4 regions of the Rahnella sp. 1L-D-7-B-C2 genome follow, and region 3 is predicted to be linked to each of the others. Evidence: predicted binding sites of a transcription regulator. Region 3 holds the regulator's gene; each other region holds the start of a gene.
What was found. The regulator CRP, encoded in region 3, controls carbon source genes, mostly activating them, when cyclic AMP is high. The targets are predictions, from matches to a motif close to ATGTGANNNNNNTCACAT.
Positions count from the first base shown of each region.

Region 1 (4,743 bases), 240 kb from region 3:
GCGCCTGAAAAAGATGCGGGGGAATGCCAAAAACGGACATGATGCTGACCACAGCGGACGACCTGCGCCGTCCGCTGAAAACAATCAGATTTTCTGGTTGGCGCGCCAGTGGTGATAATCGATGTGGTCGGCCTGGAAATCTGTAGCTTCGGCGTTGCCGGTCAGGCGGTAGGCCAGCTGGAAGGCGAAATCGAATGCCAGTCCTAATCCTTTGCCGCTCAGCAGATTGCCGTCTTCGACGAAGGACTGATTCACGTAAACGCCGTCTTTGACATCTTTGTATAAATCCCCGGAGCACACATAGCGGCGGCCTTTCAACAGGCCGTTGCCGCCGAGCACGCGCGCAGCGGCGGAACACAGCGGACAAATCAGTTTACCGGCCTCGTCGTGGCGACGGACAAACTCCACCACCTCTCTGCTGGCCGCCAGCGCCACGGAACCTTCCGGGCCACCGGGCATCACCACCGCGTCAAACAGGCGATCGCCCTGCGCGCTCAGCAATTCATTGGCCTGCATCTGAATGCCGTGATAACTGCGCAGTGTCTGACTTTTCTGGCACGCCAGCGTGGTGACCTGAATCTCCAGCCGTTCGAGAATATCGAGCACAATTACCGCTTCACCTTCTTCAAATCCGTCTGCCAGCAGGAGTGCGACCTGCTTTTTTGCGTTGTCCGTTACCATCATGCAAATGTCCTCTGAGAAAAAAAATCAGAGGACATCATAAATTGAAACGGTGTTTTGATATTGTGATTTGCGTGGCAGACCGGAAAAATGCAGGTTAGAAAACCAGCTGCACTTTTGAGGCTTTGGATTTATCCAGTGCAAACTCCAGCGCTTCCAGTAAATCACCCTGCGGGAATTCGGCGGAGAGCAATGGCATTGGATCGACGGTTTTATTCGCCAGCCATTCCACCGCCGTGTTGAACTCTTCGGTGAAGCGGAAGCTGCCGACCCAGTTAATTTCTTTGGCAATCAGCATCATCAGCGGAAATTCATTGACCACCGGCCCCATCCCGACCTGGACCAGCGTACCGCGCGCGCGGGTGACTTCCAGACAGCGGCGGATGGATGAAGGGTGGCCGGAAGCGTCGAAGGATACATCGAAAAAGCCTTTTTCGGCCTGATACGCGGTGAAATCGCCCTGTGCGGCGTCCAGCGCTTTGTCGGCACCGACGGCGAGTGCCAGCGTGCGGCAGCGTTCGCTCGGGTCCGTCACGACAATTTGCGCCGCGCCCTGGGCTTTCGCCGCCAGCACAATCAGGCAGCCAATCGGCCCAACGCCGGACACGAATACCGTTTTGCCACGCACATCACCGGCCTGATTCACCGCGTGAATAGCAACGGCCAGCGGTTCGGCGAACACCATCAGCCGGTCACTGACCTGATTGTCGTAAGGAATGCACTGATCGCTGTCGACGATTTTGTATTGGGTAAACGCGCCGTTGATGTGCGGGAAATACATCGCGCTGCCGAAAAATTTCATCGTCGTGCATTGGTTTTCGTCGCCGGACAGGCAGTATTTACAGGTTTTGCACGGCTTGCTTGGGTTGAGCGCCACTTTCTGGCCAGGCTGTAAACGCGGGTTGTCAGATTTCTCCACCACGCCGACCACTTCATGGCCGAGCACCATCGCTTCGCGCACTTTGAAATCACCGACGGCGCCGTGTTCGTAGTAATGCAGATCGGAGCCGCAGATGCCGCCGCGGGTAATTTTCACCAAAGTACCCTGGCCTGTGTAATCAATTGTCTGGTCGATGACCGAAACGTCTTTTTTTCCGGTCACGACGCAGGATTGCGTGGCAGTAGTCATGGATTTCTCGCTCTTTAAAGGGGGCGTGTGTTGCCTGATTATCCCCAGTAAAGAGCGTTTGGGCGGTGAAAAATGTGATCGCCATCACTTTGTGCCGTGTTACGAAAACCTGTTACCCATAACTTGAACGGACTCATCTTTTTCGCGCAGGAATACTGAGGATCAGATGGGTGATCACGCCGCCGAGCAGCCCCCAGAATGCCGATCCTACGCCCAGCAACGTCACGCCGGATGCGGTGATCAGAAACGTAATGATTGCCGCGTCGCGCTGATGTTCGTTTTCCAGCGCGCGATACAAACTCCCGGCAATCGTGCCGAGCAGCGCCAGACCAGCGATGGTGTGGATCAGCGCTTCAGGCAGCGCGGTAAAGACCATGCCAATCGACCCGCCAAACACTCCGGCAATCAGATAAAACACGCCCGCCGCGACCGCGGCCATATAACGCTTTTTCGGATCGGGATGAATATCCTCGCCCATACAAATCGCGGCGGTAATGGCGGCGATACAGATGGTAAAACCGCCGAACGGTGCCAAAATCAACGCAGTCAGCGCTGTCCAGGAAATCAACGGTGAAACCGGCAGGTTGTAACCGTGCGCTTTCAGCGTGGCAATGCCGGGTGCGTTTTGCGACGCCATCGTCACTACAAAGAAAGGAATTCCGATACCGATAATCGAGGATAGCGTGAAATGCGGCATCACAAACTCCGGCGTGGCAAAGGTCAGCGTCTGGCCGTGCAGCGCGATATCGCCCTGTAATCCGGCGACGATAAGCCCTGCGGCCAGCGCGAGCACCACTGCGTAACGGGGCAGGGCGCGTTTCGCCAGCAGATAAACCAGGCACATCGTTCCCGCCAGCGCGAGATTGCTTTGCAGTGACGTGAAGGCGTTCAGCCCGAACCGCAACAGGATCCCGCCGAGCATTGCGGCCGAGAGCGCCTGTGGAATGTAATGCATCAGTCTGGCGAATAATCCTGTGACGCCGCACAGCAGAATCAGCCCGGTAGCAAACACGAAAACGCCAATCGCTTCGTTGATCGAGGTACCGGGCAGGCTGGTGACCAGCAGCGCCGCGCCAGGCGTTGACCACGCGGTCACCACCGGCGTGCGGTAATACAATGATAAACCGATGCTGGTGACGCCCATTCCCAGGCCGAGCATGCTCAGCCAGCCGCCAATCTGCCCCGCAGTGGCACCTGCCGCCTCTGCGGCCTGAAAGATAATCGCCGCAGAGCTGGTATAACCGACTAAAACCGCGACAAATCCGGCGATCACCGCCGAAAACGTGAGATCCCTGACGCTGAAACGTGACGACATGGCTGAAAAATCCTTCTGGCGAAAAGAACGACAGTTGCAATAAACTGCATGGAGATTACTTATATTTAACAGAGAGAAAGCCCATGAGCCAATCTGATCACATTGTTATTCGCCCATTAACATCCGCTGACCGTGAAGGCTGGGAAACGCTGTGGCGCGATTATCTCGATTTTTATCAGTCAAGGCTCGACCCTTCGCAGTTTGATTTCACGTTCCAGCGTCTGTCGGACCCGGACTACGCGGGTATGTTTGGCTTTTTGGCGGAATATCAGGGGAAACTGGTCGGGCTGGTGAACTGCCTGAATCACGATCACGGCTGGCATATGAATCAGGTGGTATACCTGCAGGATTTATATGTCGATGACAGCACGCGCAATCTTGGGATCGGGCAGAAGCTCATTGAAGCGGTGTACGCTTACGCCGACGAGAACGGCAAAGCCAACGTGTACTGGATGACGCAAACCACCAACCACACCGCGCGCAAACTGTATGACCGGGTTGGGCAGCCGACCAACTTTATGAAATATATCCGTTAAAGCGGTTTGCGCATGTTCATTTTGGTGGTGACGTAACCCAGGCTGGCGTACAACGCCTGTGCGCCCGGATTGCTGGCGAAAACATTCAGTTCGATCGCCACACTGCCGAGTTGGCGCAGGCGTTCCTCCATCAGACGAAACGCGGCGGCGGCATGTCCCTGACGGCGAAATTGCGGATAAACCGTCAGCTCATACACAAACGCGCTGCGCACGCCGTACCGTTCCACGTTGGCAAACCACAGATAGCCGGCGGTTTCGCTTTGTTCGTCGGCTTTAATTTCAAACAGATAATGATCGGGCGTGTTGATGCCCTGCGGCAGCGCGTTCTGCGTTGAACTTCGCGCGCGTTCAAGGGCCGTCTCTTCCAGCCACAAACCGGCTGTCACATTTTCTTCGGCGTAATCTATTGCCAGCTGCTCTGCGAATTCCTCAAAGAACGTGGCGTTCATGGGCACTAATACAGTCATCCTTTCCCTCTGCGTTATTTAATGATTTCCGGTTTTTTATACGGCGTCACATAGCATTCGCTGATGGTGGTCGAATGGCTTTCCGCCTGCGTGATGATGTAGCCGTTGTCGGTCAGCGCTACCGAACTGTACGGCGTCTGATTGTCTTTATCCGCCACCACTTCCTGGAAAGACTGAATGATTTTGGCTTTCTTACCGGCGCGCGCCGGATCGTCCAGCCCTTCGACCTGAATCATCGCCTGCTTAAACTGATTGCTGAACGACGTTTTGCCAATCCGGCTTTCGATGATCGCTTTGATATTTACCGTCACCTCATTGCCCAGCAAAAACAGCGTATTGCTTTGGTAAACCAGCACGTTTTTGCGTTTAGACACCACAAAACCGTTCTCGATCACCTTCATTTTGTTGTTGTTGGCGTAGGTCACGTCATCCAGGCAAATGGTCTTATCGCCCACCTTAAACTGGTTAAAGCGGGTTTTGATTTCTTTCGGCGTCGATGCCGCCTGCGAGCACAGCGGCACAAGTAACAGCAGAGGTAAAAGCCATGACTTCATAGGAGTTTCCTGAACAGGTCTGAATTAGCCGACATAACAGCAGTATAGGGAGACGTGGGCA
Region 1 is NZ_JBXAVQ010000004.1:111,536-116,278, forward strand. It holds gene AC0Z7K_RS08970 (DJ-1/PfpI family protein) at 85-681, opposite strand; gene idnD (L-idonate 5-dehydrogenase) at 779-1,810, opposite strand; gene AC0Z7K_RS08980 (benzoate/H(+) symporter BenE family transporter) at 1,944-3,125, opposite strand; gene AC0Z7K_RS08985 (GNAT family N-acetyltransferase) at 3,209-3,661, shown strand; gene AC0Z7K_RS08990 (GNAT family N-acetyltransferase) at 3,658-4,128, opposite strand; gene AC0Z7K_RS08995 (hypothetical protein) at 4,143-4,682, opposite strand.
Region 1: a site for CRP is predicted at 1,883-1,900, ahead of idnD (L-idonate 5-dehydrogenase). Genes of this name have one in related genera too.

Region 2 (4,743 bases), on a different contig from region 3:
GGCGACAGCCCGGTCAACAGCGACAACCTGACGGCCATGCTTGATCAGCGTACTCAGGGCAACAAACAAAGTACGATTTTCTTCCGTGCAGATAAGACGGTGGATTACGAAACGCTGATGAACGTAATGGATAACCTGCGTAAAGCCGGTTACCTGAAAGTTGGGCTGGTCGGTGCAGAACAGACCGGCGCAGCCGCCGCGAAGTAAGCGTTTATCTGCGGTGAAGTCCTAAAGAAAAGGCCAGCGTTTGCTGGCCTTTTTGCATGTTGGGTATGTGAATCAGGTCACCGGTGCCGGGTTAAACACTGCCAGTGCATTGTGAATGCCCCAGGTGTCTGACCAGGTTTTCTTGCGGCCGCTGGCGATATCTAAAATGAAGTGGAACAGCTCCCAGCCGACGTCTTCGATCGTCGCGTCGCCCGTGGCAATGGTACCGGCATTGATGTCCATCAGGTCATGCCAGCGATTGGCCAGCGTAGTGCGGGTTGCCATTTTGATTACCGGCACGGCCAGCAGGCCATAAGGCGTACCGCGCCCGGTGGTAAAGACCTGAACGGTAATACCTGAAGCCAGTTGCTGCGTGCCGCAGACAAAATCACTGGCGGGCGTCGCGGCGAAGATCAGCCCCTTTTTGGTCGGACGCTGTCCCGGTGACAACACTTCTGAAATCGCACTGGTGCCAGATTTCGCAATCGAGCCAAGCGCTTTTTCTACTACGTTCGCCAGTCCACCTTTCTTGTTGCCCGGCGACGGGTTGGCGCTGCGATCGGTTTGCCCGAGCGACAGATAATTATCGTACCAGGCCATCTCTTCCAGCAGCCGTTTACCGACGCTAACATCCGCTGCACGCGGAGTGAGCAGGTGGATCGCGTCGCGTACTTCGGTCACTTCGGAGAACATTACCGTGCCACCGCAGCGGACCAGCAGATCCGAGGCGAAGCCGACCGCCGGGTTGGCGGTCACGCCGGAGAAAGCATCGCTGCCGCCACACTGCATACCGACCACCAGATCTGACGCCGGACAAGTTTCACGCTGACGGCGGTTCAGGCGTTCGAGATGGAACTGTGCGACGGTGAGAATATCGTCAACCATCGACTGAAAACCGACGTGCTGTTCATCCTGTAAACGGACGATGTGAGTATCGTCGAGCGAGATGGCCTGCACGTCTGGTGTGCCTTCCAGCAGACGTTCCGGCTGTAGTTTCTCGCAGCCCAAACCGACCACCATCACCTCACCGCCAAAGTTCGGGTTGAGCGCCAGATTGTGGATGGTGCGGATTGGCACGACCGCTGCCGGTGCGTTGATAGCCACGCCGCAGCCGTACAAATGGTTCAGCGCGACCACGCCATCAACGTTGGGGAATTTCGGCAGTAAATCACGTTCGATGATTTTCACCACGTAATCAACCACACCCGCTACGCAATGCACGCTGGTGGTAATACCGAGCAGGTTTTTGGTGCCCACACTGCCATCTTCGTTGCGATAGCCTTCAAACGTGTAGCCTTCAAGAGGCGGTAAGGCCGGGGGAACACGTGTCGCCAGCGGCAGGCTGGCGAGCTCCGGTGCAACGGGCAGTTCGACCAGCGATTCGTCAATCCAGCTGCCTTGCGAAATTTCCCGCACGGCATAACCGATCACTTCACCATAACGAATAATATCGCCGCCTTTGGCAATCGGTTCTAAAGCCACTTTATGGCCTTGCGGAATATGCTCAATTAATTCCAGACCATTTGAAAATCGGGTGCCGGCTTTTAAGCCGTTATCGTTCACAATAATGGCAACGTTATCGCTTTCATGAACTTTAATGAAAAGTGCGTCGGTTGCATGCTCTTTATCTTTATTACGTGACATAACTGTCTCCGCGTTTATTAAACATCCCGAAAAAAGATCCTTCGGTTAATTCTCTGAAGTTGTCGCGTACAAATGTTAACGTTTTGTCTTTCCGGCATTACAGGGTATGCCCCCATTATAAAGCAGCTGTCCGGGAACCTCATTGTGCAACTGACCAGCTTTTCGCTCGCGGAACGTCATTCTGTGTGGCAGGTGACAGAATAGATGTGACGGATATCACCCTTTGTTTTGCAGGCTTTCAGAACCCGTGTGAACTGTGATTATCCTCCCATCACGATGTGTGGATGCAAAAAAATAGTCGTTATCTTACGGTGTATTCTTGGGCGAATGCACAGTGTTATTTCCGCCCTCGTTTTTTATACTGTGTTTGCCCTCTGAAGGTCGCGTTGAAAGCAATACAGGTAAATTTCAGGCATGGATAAATTACGATGAAATGCCTGTCTCATATAAAGGAAGCCAGCAGGTGATACGAAAAAAAGTTATTTCGATAACTGTAATTTCCCTGCGAATTTTTCCGTACTAGTAAAATGAGGGTCACCATGAGCGTTCATTCCCAGTCCCGCGTACTGGCGCAAAGTAAGACGCGAACACATATTCGCTATTATATTTTGCTGATTATTTTTCTTATCACGGCGGTGAATTATGCCGATCGTGCAACGCTTTCCATTGCCGGTACTGAGGTCGCGCGTGAGCTGGGCCTGGATGCCGCTGATATGGGGCAAATCTTCGCCGCGTTCGGCTGGGCTTATCTCATCATGCAACTGCCCGGCGGCTGGCTGCTGGACCGTTTCGGTTCCAAAAAAGTTTACTCCTACAGCCTGTTTTTCTGGTCACTGTTCACGTTGTTGCAGGGCTTTGTTGGCTGGTTCCCGCTGGCATACGGCGCGCTGACGCTGTTTATCCTGCGCTTTATGCTCGGTTTTTCTGAAGCACCTTCCTTCCCGGCGAACGCCCGCATCGTGGCTGCCTGGTTCCCGACCAAAGAGCGCGGTACCGCCTCGGCGATTTTTAACTCCGCACAATATTTCTCGCTCGCGCTGTTCTCCCCGCTGCTCGGCTGGCTGACCTACGCCTGGGGCTGGGAACATGTCTTCATCGTGATGGGTGTGCTCGGTTTTGTGCTAACGCTGGTGTGGATCAAGTTCATCCATAATCCGCCGGAACATCCGGGAATTTCTAAAAGCGAGCTGGAATTTCTGAAAGACGGTGGTGCCGTGGTGGATATCGACCACAAGAAAACCGACGGCACGCAAGGTGGCCCGAAATGGAGTTACGTGCGCCAGATGCTGAGTAACCGCATGATGTTGGGGATCTTCTTCGGTCAGTACTTCATTAACAGTATTACGTGGTTCTTCCTGACCTGGTTCCCCATTTATCTGGTCCAGGAAAAAGGGATGTCTATTCTTAAAGTCGGGATGATTGCAGCAATCCCCGCGCTGTGCGGCTTTGCCGGTGGCGTGCTGGGCGGCGTGTTCTCCGACTATCTGCTTAAACGCGGTTTCTCACTGACCGTGGCGCGTAAAATTCCGATTGTCCTGGGCATGCTCTTAGCCACCAGCATCATTTTATGTAATTACACGGACAACAACGCACTGGTTGTGACCCTGATGGCACTGGCGTTCTTCGGCAAAGGTTTCGGTGCGCTGGGCTGGCCGGTCATTGCCGACACCGCGCCGAAAGAAGTCATCGGACTGTGCGGCGGCATCTTCAACGTCTTTGGCAACGTGGCTTCTATCGTAACGCCGCTGGTTATCGGTTATATCGTCAAAGGCCTGCATTCTTTCAACATGGCACTGATTTTCGTCGGCTGCTCTGCGCTGATGGCGATGCTGTGTTACCTGCTGGTTGTCGGTGAGATCAAACGTCTCGAACTTAAGAAAAGCTAATTTGCGATGGCGAGCTGAAGAAAACTCCACGTCCGCCCTATAACGAGGTCATCTATGAGTAATCAAATGATTCCAAACCGGTTTCGTCAGGATTTATTGCAAGGCAAAACGCTGATCGGCTGTTGGGCCGCCTTGTGCAACCCGATTGCTACGGAAGTACTGGGGGTCGCAGGTTTTGACTGGCTGCTGCTTGACGGCGAACACGCACCGAATGACATCAGCACCTTTGTGCCGCAGCTAATGGCGCTCAAAGGCAGCAAAAGCGCGCCGGTTGTACGCCCGCCGTTCAATGAACCGGTGGTGATTAAACGTCTGCTGGATATTGGTTTTTACAACTTTCTCATTCCCTTCGTGGAAACGCAGGAACAGGCCGAGCGCGCCGTAGCCTCCACGCGTTATCCGCCGGCAGGGATCCGCGGCGTGTCCGTTTCGCACCGCAGCAATATGTTTGGCACCGTGCCGGATTACTTCACCAGCATCAACGACAACATCACGGTGATGGTGCAAATCGAGAGCCAGCAGGGCGTCGATAACCTTGATGCGATTGCCGCCACCGAGGGTATCGACGGTATTTTTGTCGGCCCAAGCGATCTGGCCGCAGGCATGGGACATCTTGGCAACGCCGGACACCCGCAAGTTCAGGCGGCAATCCGCCACATCTTTGACCGTGCAAAAGCACACGGAAAATCCAGCGGCATTCTGGCACCGGTTGAAGCCGATGCACGCCGCTATATGGAATGGGGCGCGACCTTTGTGGCGGTCGGCAGTGATTTAGGCATTTATCGCGCAGGTACGCAGGCGCTGTGTGATCGCTTCACTAAGTGATCTCATCACATCAATACTCTGAGGATATCCGAATGAAAATTGGCTTTATTGGTTTAGGCATCATGGGCAAGCCTATGAGCAAAAACCTGCTCAAAGCAGGCTATGAGCTGGTGGTTATGGACCGCAATCCCGATACCGTGGGCGAAATTGTCGCACTGGGCGCAACCGCCGCCGACACGCC
Region 2 is NZ_JBXAVQ010000006.1:222,878-227,620, forward strand. It holds gene exbD (TonB system transport protein ExbD) at 1-207, shown strand, start outside; gene garD (galactarate dehydratase) at 280-1,851, opposite strand; gene AC0Z7K_RS12805 (MFS transporter) at 2,391-3,737, shown strand; gene garL (2-dehydro-3-deoxyglucarate aldolase) at 3,792-4,562, shown strand; gene garR (2-hydroxy-3-oxopropionate reductase) at 4,589-4,743, shown strand, end outside.
Region 2: a site for CRP is predicted at 2,056-2,073, ahead of garD (galactarate dehydratase). Genes of this name have one in related genera too.

Region 3 (4,743 bases):
ATCAGGAAAATGTAACCGAGGAACAGGAACAGACCGGCGGTCACCGCTGACGTTGAGGTATACACCAGCCAGATGCACACCGCACTGAGCATGGCGCAGCAGAAAATCACCTTCGGCTCTTTACCCTGCATGTATCGCCCTACCAGCCAGCCGGTCGCCAGCGACGAAATCCAAATGCCGAGGCCGCCGGTCGCGACCACCATGCCGGAAACGTCGAGTGACATGCCGCGTTGCTGCACCAGATATTTTGGCAGCCAGGCCATCAGCCCGTAGGAAGGAATGTTGATGCAAAAAATGGAGACGAACAGCAGCAGGACAATCGGGTTTTTCAGCAGCTCGCGATAGCCCGTCACCGCGCCGGTGCGGGGTTGCGCCGCCGGCGGATTCGGCACAAAAACAATGATCGCTGCGGCAATGGCGAACGCCAGCAGACCGAGGATCGAAAACGAGCCGCGCCAGCCGACGCTGTCCAGCGCATAGACCGCAATCAGCGGTCCGGCGGTCATCGCCAGCCCGGCGGAAGAGAGCAGGATAGATTGCGCAAATGTTCGTTTTTCCACGGCAAAATTCGACACCACCGCTTTGGCACACGACGAGGGATAACCTGAATGGCCAATACCCGACAGAAAGCGGAACGTCACCAGCAGGCCGAGACTGAAGCCTAACACACCGAAACATAACGCAAATCCGCCGAGCAGGCACAGCGACAGTGCCAGCACTTTTTTATAGCCGAAGCGGTCGTTCAGCCAGCCTGCGGGAATTTGAAACAGCGAATACGCCAGGAAGAAAATCCCGGTGATATAACCCAGTTGCTCCGGTTGAAGATTAAATTCTCGCTCGATTGGCAGCAGCGCAAAGCCCATCACCGTTTTGTCGATATACACCACCACATAGCCGACAAACAGCAGGAAAATCATCAGGGAACGACTTTTCATAGCGGATATCCCTTTTTGTTATCACCACGTCAGAGGTTCTCACTGTCGGGCGAAAGATAAAATGCGACATGTGTCACGTAATCAACTGAATAACAACATATTATCCTTAACACTACTGACGCTATCAGCTTTACATCCATGCCATAAGATGCAATTTTTAGGCAGGTGATGCTTTTTGCTGATAGGTCATTTGAATGATTAATGAGAGGGCGTCATGCGCTATTTGCCGAAACTCCAGCAACTGAAGGTTTTCCATCAGGTTATCCGCAGCGGCAGTATTCGCGGCGCGGCGCGGGCGATGAATCAGTCGCAACCGGCGGTGAGCAGAACGCTGCGCGAACTGGAGCAAACGCTCGATACAAAGCTTATCGTACGCGGTCATCAGGGCATGGCGCTGACCGAAACCGGCCGCGCGTTCGCCCAGCGGATGCAGTTCATCCTTGAAGAGCTGGAGCGCGCCGCCGAAGAAATCCAGCAGATTAATCAGTATTCACAAGGCTCGGTGGCGATCGGGTTTTCATCGCTGCTGGCACTGACGGTGTTCCCGGCGCTGAATGAGGAATTCAAAACGCAGTTTCCGCAGTCAAAATTGCTGATCAAAGAAGGGCAGCTGTCGGTGCTGCTTCCGGCGCTGCGCGAAGGGAAGCTGGACTTCGCCGTCGGTACCGCCGGGCCGGGATTTCCGCTGGAAGATCTGGTGCGCGAACCGCTGTTCACCGCGCCGTTCGGGATTATCGCCCGTCGCGGTCATCCGCTGGCCAATGCCACACGGCTGGAAGAATTGCAGGATGCGCGCTGGGTATTGCCGGAAACGGATATGGGTTACTACCAGCAGCTACAGCTGGCGGACGGTTTTTATCTGGCAGGAAGTGAAACGCCGGTGCGCACCGATTCGGTAGTGTGCGGGCTGAATATGGTATTGCAGTCGGATTATCTGACCGTCGTGGCGCGGGCGATGCGGGCGCCGTTCGGTTTGCAGGACCCGTTGTGCCTGCTGAAAATCGACACTCTGCCGCAGGCGGAATACTGTGTGCTCTATTCGCAAAAATCGCCGCTGACGTTTGCCGCGCGGCGGTTTTTGGATTTACTGCGCCATCAGTGCCAGTCGTATGACTGGTCGTGACCTATTCGGCTTCAATCACTTCAAAACTGTGGGTGATCGTCGCGGCTTTGCCCAGCATCAGAGAAACAGAACAATATTTCTCGGCAGAAAGGCTGACGGCGCGTTCGACGATCTTATCGGTCAGATCTTTGCCGGTGACGATAAAGTGCAGATTGATGTGCGTGAACAGACGCGGCGCTTCTTCGCGACGCTCTGAAGTCAATTTTACTTCACAATCCCGGACGTCATTGCGGCCTTTTTGCAAAATCGACACCACGTCGATCGCGCTGCAACCGCCCGCAGACATCAGTAACATTTCCATCGGGCTGGGGGCTTTATCGCCCGCATTGCCATCCATTAAAACCTGATGACCTGACGCGGATTCACCTAAAAACGTCAGACCTTCCACCCATTTTACGCGTGCGTGCATTTGCTTATCTCCCGGCGCTCTTAAGAATCAAATTTTCCCCCCAGACTACCCTTTCACCTAAAAACTGGCAACGTAACCCGATCGCCATCATGCTGAAGCGAGACAACACAAGACAGCATTGCAAACCTGTGTTACAAACAAAGCCGAAACATACTTTCCAGCAAATTGCGGTGACGGTTTTCGTGGTTTAAGAACAGAACCCAAGGTGATAACGGCAATATATAGCCGGTTTCACTCCGACATCCGCTTGCAGCATTTCTGGGGAGCTATATGCTGAAAGGGCGCATTAATATTCAGACGCCGTACAGGGAACTCTGAGCCCTGTGATTTTGGGCAGCGATAATAACAGAGGATAATAGCAAATGGTTCTCGGCAAGCCACAAACAGACCCGACTCTTGAATGGTTCCTGTCTCACTGTCATATACATAAGTATCCTTCTAAAAGTACGCTGATTCACCAAGGTGAAAAAGCCGAAACGCTTTACTACATCGTGAAAGGGTCGGTTGCCGTCCTGATTAAAGATGAAGAAGGCAAAGAGATGATACTTTCCTACCTTAACCAAGGTGACTTCATCGGCGAGCTGGGACTCTTCGAAGAAGGTCAGGAACGCAGTGCCTGGGTACGTGCTAAAACTGCCTGTGAAGTGGCTGAAATTTCTTATAAAAAATTCCGCCAGCTGATTCAGGTTAACCCGGACATTCTGATGCGCCTCTCCGCGCAGATGGCAAACCGTCTGCAAATGACGTCTGAGAAAGTCGGTAACCTCGCTTTCCTCGACGTAACGGGCCGTATCGCTCAAACCTTGCTGAATCTGGCCAAACAGCCAGATGCAATGACCCACCCGGACGGGATGCAGATTAAAATCACCCGCCAGGAAATCGGTCAGATCGTCGGTTGCTCCCGTGAAACCGTCGGCCGCATTCTTAAAATGCTGGAAGATCAGAGCCTGATCTCCGCACACGGTAAAACGATTGTCGTCTACGGCACACGTTAATCCCTCAAAAATAGGCGCGGCAGCTTACTGTCGCGCCTTTTTTATGGGCTAAGCTTCAGTTATGACGCTATGGCGAAGGCTGTTTTATCACCCCGAAGTGAATTACGCACTGCGCCAGACGCTGGTGTTATGTTTGCCGGTCGGCCTGTGCTGGCTGTTCGGTAATCTGCAAATGGGGTTGCTGTTCTCCCTCTGCCCCGCCTGTTGTAACGTCGCCGGTCTCGATACGCCGCACAAACGCTTCTTCAAACGTCTGATCATCGGTGGCTCGCTGTTTGCGGTGAGCAGTATTTTGCTGCAACTGATGCTGGAAAACTGGCACATCCCGCTACCGCTCATCATGCTCTCTCTCGCCTTACTGCTCGGCGTCACCGGTGAAATCAGCCCGCTGCACGCGCGTCTGTTGCCCGGCGCGCTGGTGGCGACCATCTTTACCCTGAGCATGGTCGGCATCAGGCCGATGTGGCAGGCACCCGCGCTGTTCGCCGCAGGCACGGCCTGGTACGGGCTGTTCAACTGGGCGTGGTTTCGTATCTCTAAAGAACAGCCGATGCGTGAAACCCTCAGCCAGCTGTATCTGCAACTGGCTGATTATTTCGAAGCCAAATACAGCTTGCTGACGCAGCATACTGATCCCGAAACCGCTTTACCGCCGCTGCTTGAGCGTCAGCAGCAGGTCATCGATCTTATCGCCCTGCTCTATCAGCAGTTGCACATGCTGCCGCAGCACGGACATCATCACCACAAACGGCTGTTCCAGCGTTTTCAGGTGGCGCTCGATTTACAAGAGCACATCACGGTCAGCCTGCATCAGCCGGAAGAAGTGCAAAAGCTGGTGGAAGAAAGCCATGCCGAGGCGGTGATCCGCCGCAATGCGCAGGTGATTTCCGCCAGGCTACGCGTGATTGCCGACGATATTCTTTATCACCGGCTTTCCGAACGTTTCACGATGGCGAACGAGCTGGCGGCGCTGGAAAAAATCGCCGCGCGCAACCCGGATAATCCGGTCGGCCAGTTTTGCTATTACCACTTCAGCCGCATTGCGCGCCTGTTGCGTACTCAGCGCCCGCTGTACCGCCGTGATCTGATGAACTCTCAGCCACGTCTGCCTTTCTGGCCAGCACTGAAAAGCTATCTGTCTTTCAAGTCCATCGCCCTGCGTAATGCCACGCGACTAGGCATCATTCTGGCCATCGGCAGCAGCCTCGGTCTGTTCTTCAATCTGCCAAAACCTTACTGGATTTTACTGACCATCATGCTGGTCAGCCAGAACGGCTATAA
Region 3 is NZ_JBXAVQ010000004.1:348,606-353,348, reverse strand. It holds gene AC0Z7K_RS10045 (MFS transporter) at 1-935, opposite strand, end outside; gene AC0Z7K_RS10040 (LysR substrate-binding domain-containing protein) at 1,150-2,058, shown strand; gene AC0Z7K_RS10035 (OsmC family protein) at 2,060-2,467, opposite strand; gene crp (cAMP-activated global transcriptional regulator CRP) at 2,830-3,462, shown strand; gene AC0Z7K_RS10025 (YccS/YhfK family putative transporter) at 3,524-4,743, shown strand, end outside.

Region 4 (4,743 bases), on a different contig from region 3:
TTAAATTGTTCCTGATGCTGCCGGTCTTCCCGGCAATTGCTTAACTGCTTGAACTAAATAAGGGCACAAAAACCCATGTTTTTGTGCCCGATTCATCACTCCAAATTTGCTTAATTTGCTGCGTCAGCTTGCTCAGTAAAGACTTTTTCGGCTTCCGCTGCTTTCTCCTGAGTCAGTAACTGCTTCTCGTAGACTTTGAAGAATGGGTAGTAAATCATCATAGACAGCGCCATCAGCATGATGACCAAAATCGACACTTTGAAATCCCAGCCCATCGCCCAGGCTGCGCCAATCGGCGCCGGGGATGTCCACGGAACCAGTGAGATCATGTGCGGGAGAAGATCCGTGGAAACGGCCAGATAAGCGATCACGGCATTGACCATCGGGGCCAGCAGGAACGGGATGAAAAATACCGGGTTCATAACGATTGGGGTACCGAAAATCACCGGCTCGTTGATGTTGAAACAACTCGGCACCAGACTGAGTTTCCCCATGGTCCGCAGATGCGCTGACTTGCTGCGACAAAACAGCAACACCAGACCGATTGTCGCGCCAGAACCGCCAATGACGATAAGGAAATTCCAGAACGCCTCAGTCATGATGTGCGTCATCGGCAATCCGGCGGCCAGCGCGGTCTGATTCAGCCCGAGATTGGTCAGCCAGAATGCCTGTAACATCCCTGAGACAATCGCCGAACCGTGGATCCCGGCGAACCATAGGAGATGACAAATCAGCACCGCCACCAGAACGGCCGGAAGCGAGTCGGCGGCAGAAATCAGCGGCTCAAACAACGCCATAATGGCCTGCGGCAGCAGCATATCGAAGCCCGCCTGCACCAGTAAGCTGATCGGAAACAGCGTAATCACCAGGGCAATAATCGGGATCAGCAGATCAAATGAATGTTTAATGTTTGAAGGTACCTGCTCAGGAAGCCGTATGCCGATATTGTATTTCTTTAGCAGCCGCGTCAGTTCGGTGACATAAATCGCGACCAATATAGCGGTGAAAATACCTACACCGCCCAGCGCCTCCGTTGACATCTTTTTATCAACCTGTGGCGCAGCGACTAACAGGAACGACATCAACGACAGCATCGCGGTCATAAAGGGGTCAAGTTTGTAGCTTCTCGCCAGATTGTAGGCAATGGACGCCGCGATGTAGATCGACATGATGCCCATCGTCATATTGAACGGTGTCAGTATCTGAAGCTCATATTTCGCTGATAACGCCAACCAGCTGCGGGCAAATCCCCAGGAGGATTCCGGCGAAAAAGGAGGATGCACGAAAACTAACAGAAACGAGCCAACAATCATAAACGGCATTGCTGAAATAAAGCCGTCGCGCACCGCCATAACATGACGTTGAGAGGATAAGCGGGCCGCGAACGGGCTGATTTTTTGTTCAATAAACTGAAACAGAGACTGGCTGATGCTCATAATGATATTGGCCTTATGGTGAAGGAATCACACAGGGTTGCCTTAATTATCATCAGTGTAGATGTGGGATGTGAAACCGGTTACAGACTTTATGTGAGTCTGTGAAGGTCATCAAATAACCAGGGAAGAAAGTGGTTAAGGATGATTTTCTAACAAAACTCTGAGGAATAGTTGCTAAGGAAGCATCATTTTTAATGATGTTTTGGCAGAAAAAGGCGGGATCAGGCGTTGGTATAACGCACTCTTTCCGGCAGCCAGCGTTCAATCAGCGCTTTGGCATGATCGGGGAACTGTTGCTGAAGATAGCGCGCGATGCGCTGCACATCTGGGATCATTGCCTGATCGCGCAGCAAATCGGCCACTTTGAATTCGGCGCTGCCGGTCTGACGGGTACCCAGCAATTCACCCGGACCACGAATTTCTAAATCCTGCTGAGCAATCACAAAACCGTCATTACTGTCGCGCAGTACCTGCAAACGCTTCTGAGCCGTCTTGCTGAGCGGCGTTTTGTATAACAGTACGCAGTGGGAAGCTACCGCACCACGGCCAACGCGGCCGCGTAGTTGATGCAGTTGCGCCAAACCCAGACGTTCCGGGTTTTCGATGATCATCAGGCTGGCATTCGGCACGTCGACTCCCACTTCAATCACAGTCGTTGCCACCAGCAGCTGTACTTCGCCTTTTTTGAACGCCTGCATGACGGCTTGTTTTTCCTGAGCCTTCATACGGCCATGAACCAACCCGATATTCAGTGCAGGTAGAGCTTCTTTCAGACCTTCCCATGTGGCTTCTGCCGCCTGCGCTTCCAGCATTTCTGATTCTTCGATCAGCGTACAGACCCAATAGGCCTGACGATTTTCCAGCTCACAGGCGCTTTTAACGCGGCTGATTATGTCGCTGCGTCGTGTATCCGCAATGGCAACGGTAGTCACCGGCGTGCGTCCCGGCGGTAACTCGTCAATCACCGAGGTATCCAGATCGGCGTAAGCCGTCATCGCCAGCGTTCTTGGGATGGGCGTAGCGGTCATGATTAACTGATGCGGATGGAAGCCTTGCTGTAACCCTTTTTCCCACAATGCCAGCCGCTGATGAACACCAAAGCGGTGTTGTTCATCAATGATCACCAGAGATAACGAGGAGAAAAGCACCTGTTCCTGGAAGATGGCGTGAGTGCCAACCACCATGGATACCTGGCCGCTGGCAATCGCTTCCTGCTGTGCCTGCCGGGCTTTGCCTTTTTGCTTACCGGCCAGCCAGCCAACCTGAATTCCCAGCGGTTCGAACCACTGGCGAAAGTTATTGGCGTGCTGTTCGGCGAGTAATTCCGTCGGTGCCATCAGGCCTACCTGCTGCCCCTGCGCGATGGCGCAAAGTGCGGCGAGGGCAGCGACCAGCGTTTTACCTGAGCCGACATCGCCCTGGACCAGACGCATCATCGGATAACTTTTTGCCAGATCCTGCTCAATTTCGGCCACAACGCGATCTTGTGCACCGGTAGGGCTGAACGGAAGAGAAGCGAGGAACTGTTTTTTCAGGCGATCGTCGTGATGTAACGGCAACGCTTTATAACTTTGCGTACCTGCGCGCACGGCCAGCATGCTGAGATTATGCGCCAGTAACTCTTCCATTATCAGACGGCGCTGTGCCGGATGATGACCTTTCTCGAGGTCGGCCAACTGAATGTCTGGTGGTGGACGATGGAGAAGATGCAGCGCCTCGGGCAACGAAATCAACGAGCGACTTAGCTCTTCCGGCAATAGCTCGACGACAGGAACGGTATCAAGCAGCTCAAGCGCCTGATCGGTCAGTTTGCGCAGCGTCGCCTGACGAATGCCTTCAGTGGTTGGATAAACCGGTGTCAGCGATTCCTGCAAAACGACTTCGCTGTTTTCGCCCTGAATGCGGTATTCGGGATGAATAATTTCTGCGCCAATCGTGCCGCGTTTGATTTCGCCATATGCGGTCACGCGTCGGCCTGCGGCCAGACTGTTTTTCATCGCGGCATTGAAATTGAAGAAGCGCAGTGTGACCAGCCCGGTGCCGTCACTGATCTGGCAGGTCAGCATTCTGCGACGACCAAAGCTGATGTCACTGCGCAGCACTTCACCTTCAATGGTGGCAAACAGTCCGGGTTGTAAATCGTTTATGGCGTACAGACGGGTGCGGTCTTCATATCGCAGGGGAAGGTGAAGCAGTAAATCCTGAATAGTTTCAAGGCCGAGCTTAGCGAGTTTGTCTGCCTGACTGGCTCCGACGCCAGAAAGTGACGTGAGTGGGATAGCGTCGAGCAGGCGGCCTTTCATCTTTTTTTGACCGTCATTTGCATCGCCGTCCACCATTCGTCATCAGCAATAATCTGACCGGTTTCATCAATGAACGGGCGAGGTAACTTCTTTCTTTTCGCCACGTTAGACAGAACCGGATAGCCACCTTCAAACAGCAAACGCTGTTGTTCTTTCTCGCTCAACACGGTGCTTTCGCGACGATACATTCCGGCATTTTCGCGCTGGCGTTGGGCTTCATAAAGAATCAGGGCCGAGGCCACTGAAACATTTAACGACTGCACCATGCCAATCATCGGAATGATGATGTCGCTGTCTGCCAGTGCGAGTGCTTCAGGCGTAATGCCGGTTTTCTCCTGACCCAGTAAAATACATGTCGGAAGGGTGTAATCAATCGCGCGAAAGTCGACGGCTTTTTCAGAGAGGTTTGTGGCTAAGATTTGCATGCCCTGCGCCTTCATTTTGGCGACGGCATCTTGAATAGTTTTGTGTGTTTTGACCTGAACCCAACTGTTGCTGCCTGCGGCAGAAGAGACCAGCGTTTTCATTCTTGTCGTCGGCCAGACTGCATGAATTTCATGCACGCCAACAGCATCGGCGGTGCGAATGACAGCAGAAACGTTATGTGGTTTATGCACCTGTTCCATACAGACTGTGAGGTCTGGCTGGCGGGCCGTCAGCATTTCACGAATACGTGCATAACGTTCTGGGGTCATAACAATCAGTTTCGGTTGCGGGTTACTTTGATAACGTCCGGCATGATACGAATTTTACGCATAATATTCGCCAGATGAACGCGATCGCGGGTCGTCAGGCGGATAAAGGCGCTGTAGACACGGCCGTCTTTTTCTTCCGTGCTCAGACTCTGGATATTCGACTGCGCAGCGTTGATCGCTGCGGTCAGGTTGGCCAGAGCACCCTGATGATTGAACATATCGACTTTAATTTCAGCGATAAATTCCTGATCGGTTTCCTGATGGTCATCCCAGTCAACCGCCATGAATTTCTCAGGTTCTTTCTGATAG
Region 4 is NZ_JBXAVQ010000029.1:8,034-12,776, reverse strand. It holds gene gltS (sodium/glutamate symporter) at 1-44, shown strand, start outside; gene AC0Z7K_RS23545 (PTS sugar transporter subunit IIC) at 111-1,436, opposite strand; gene recG (ATP-dependent DNA helicase RecG) at 1,658-3,739, opposite strand; gene trmH (tRNA (guanosine(18)-2'-O)-methyltransferase TrmH) at 3,736-4,434, opposite strand; gene spoT (bifunctional GTP diphosphokinase/guanosine-3',5'-bis pyrophosphate 3'-pyrophosphohydrolase) at 4,440-4,743, opposite strand, start outside.
Region 4: a site for CRP is predicted at 1,536-1,553, ahead of AC0Z7K_RS23545 (PTS sugar transporter subunit IIC). Genes of this name have one in related genera too.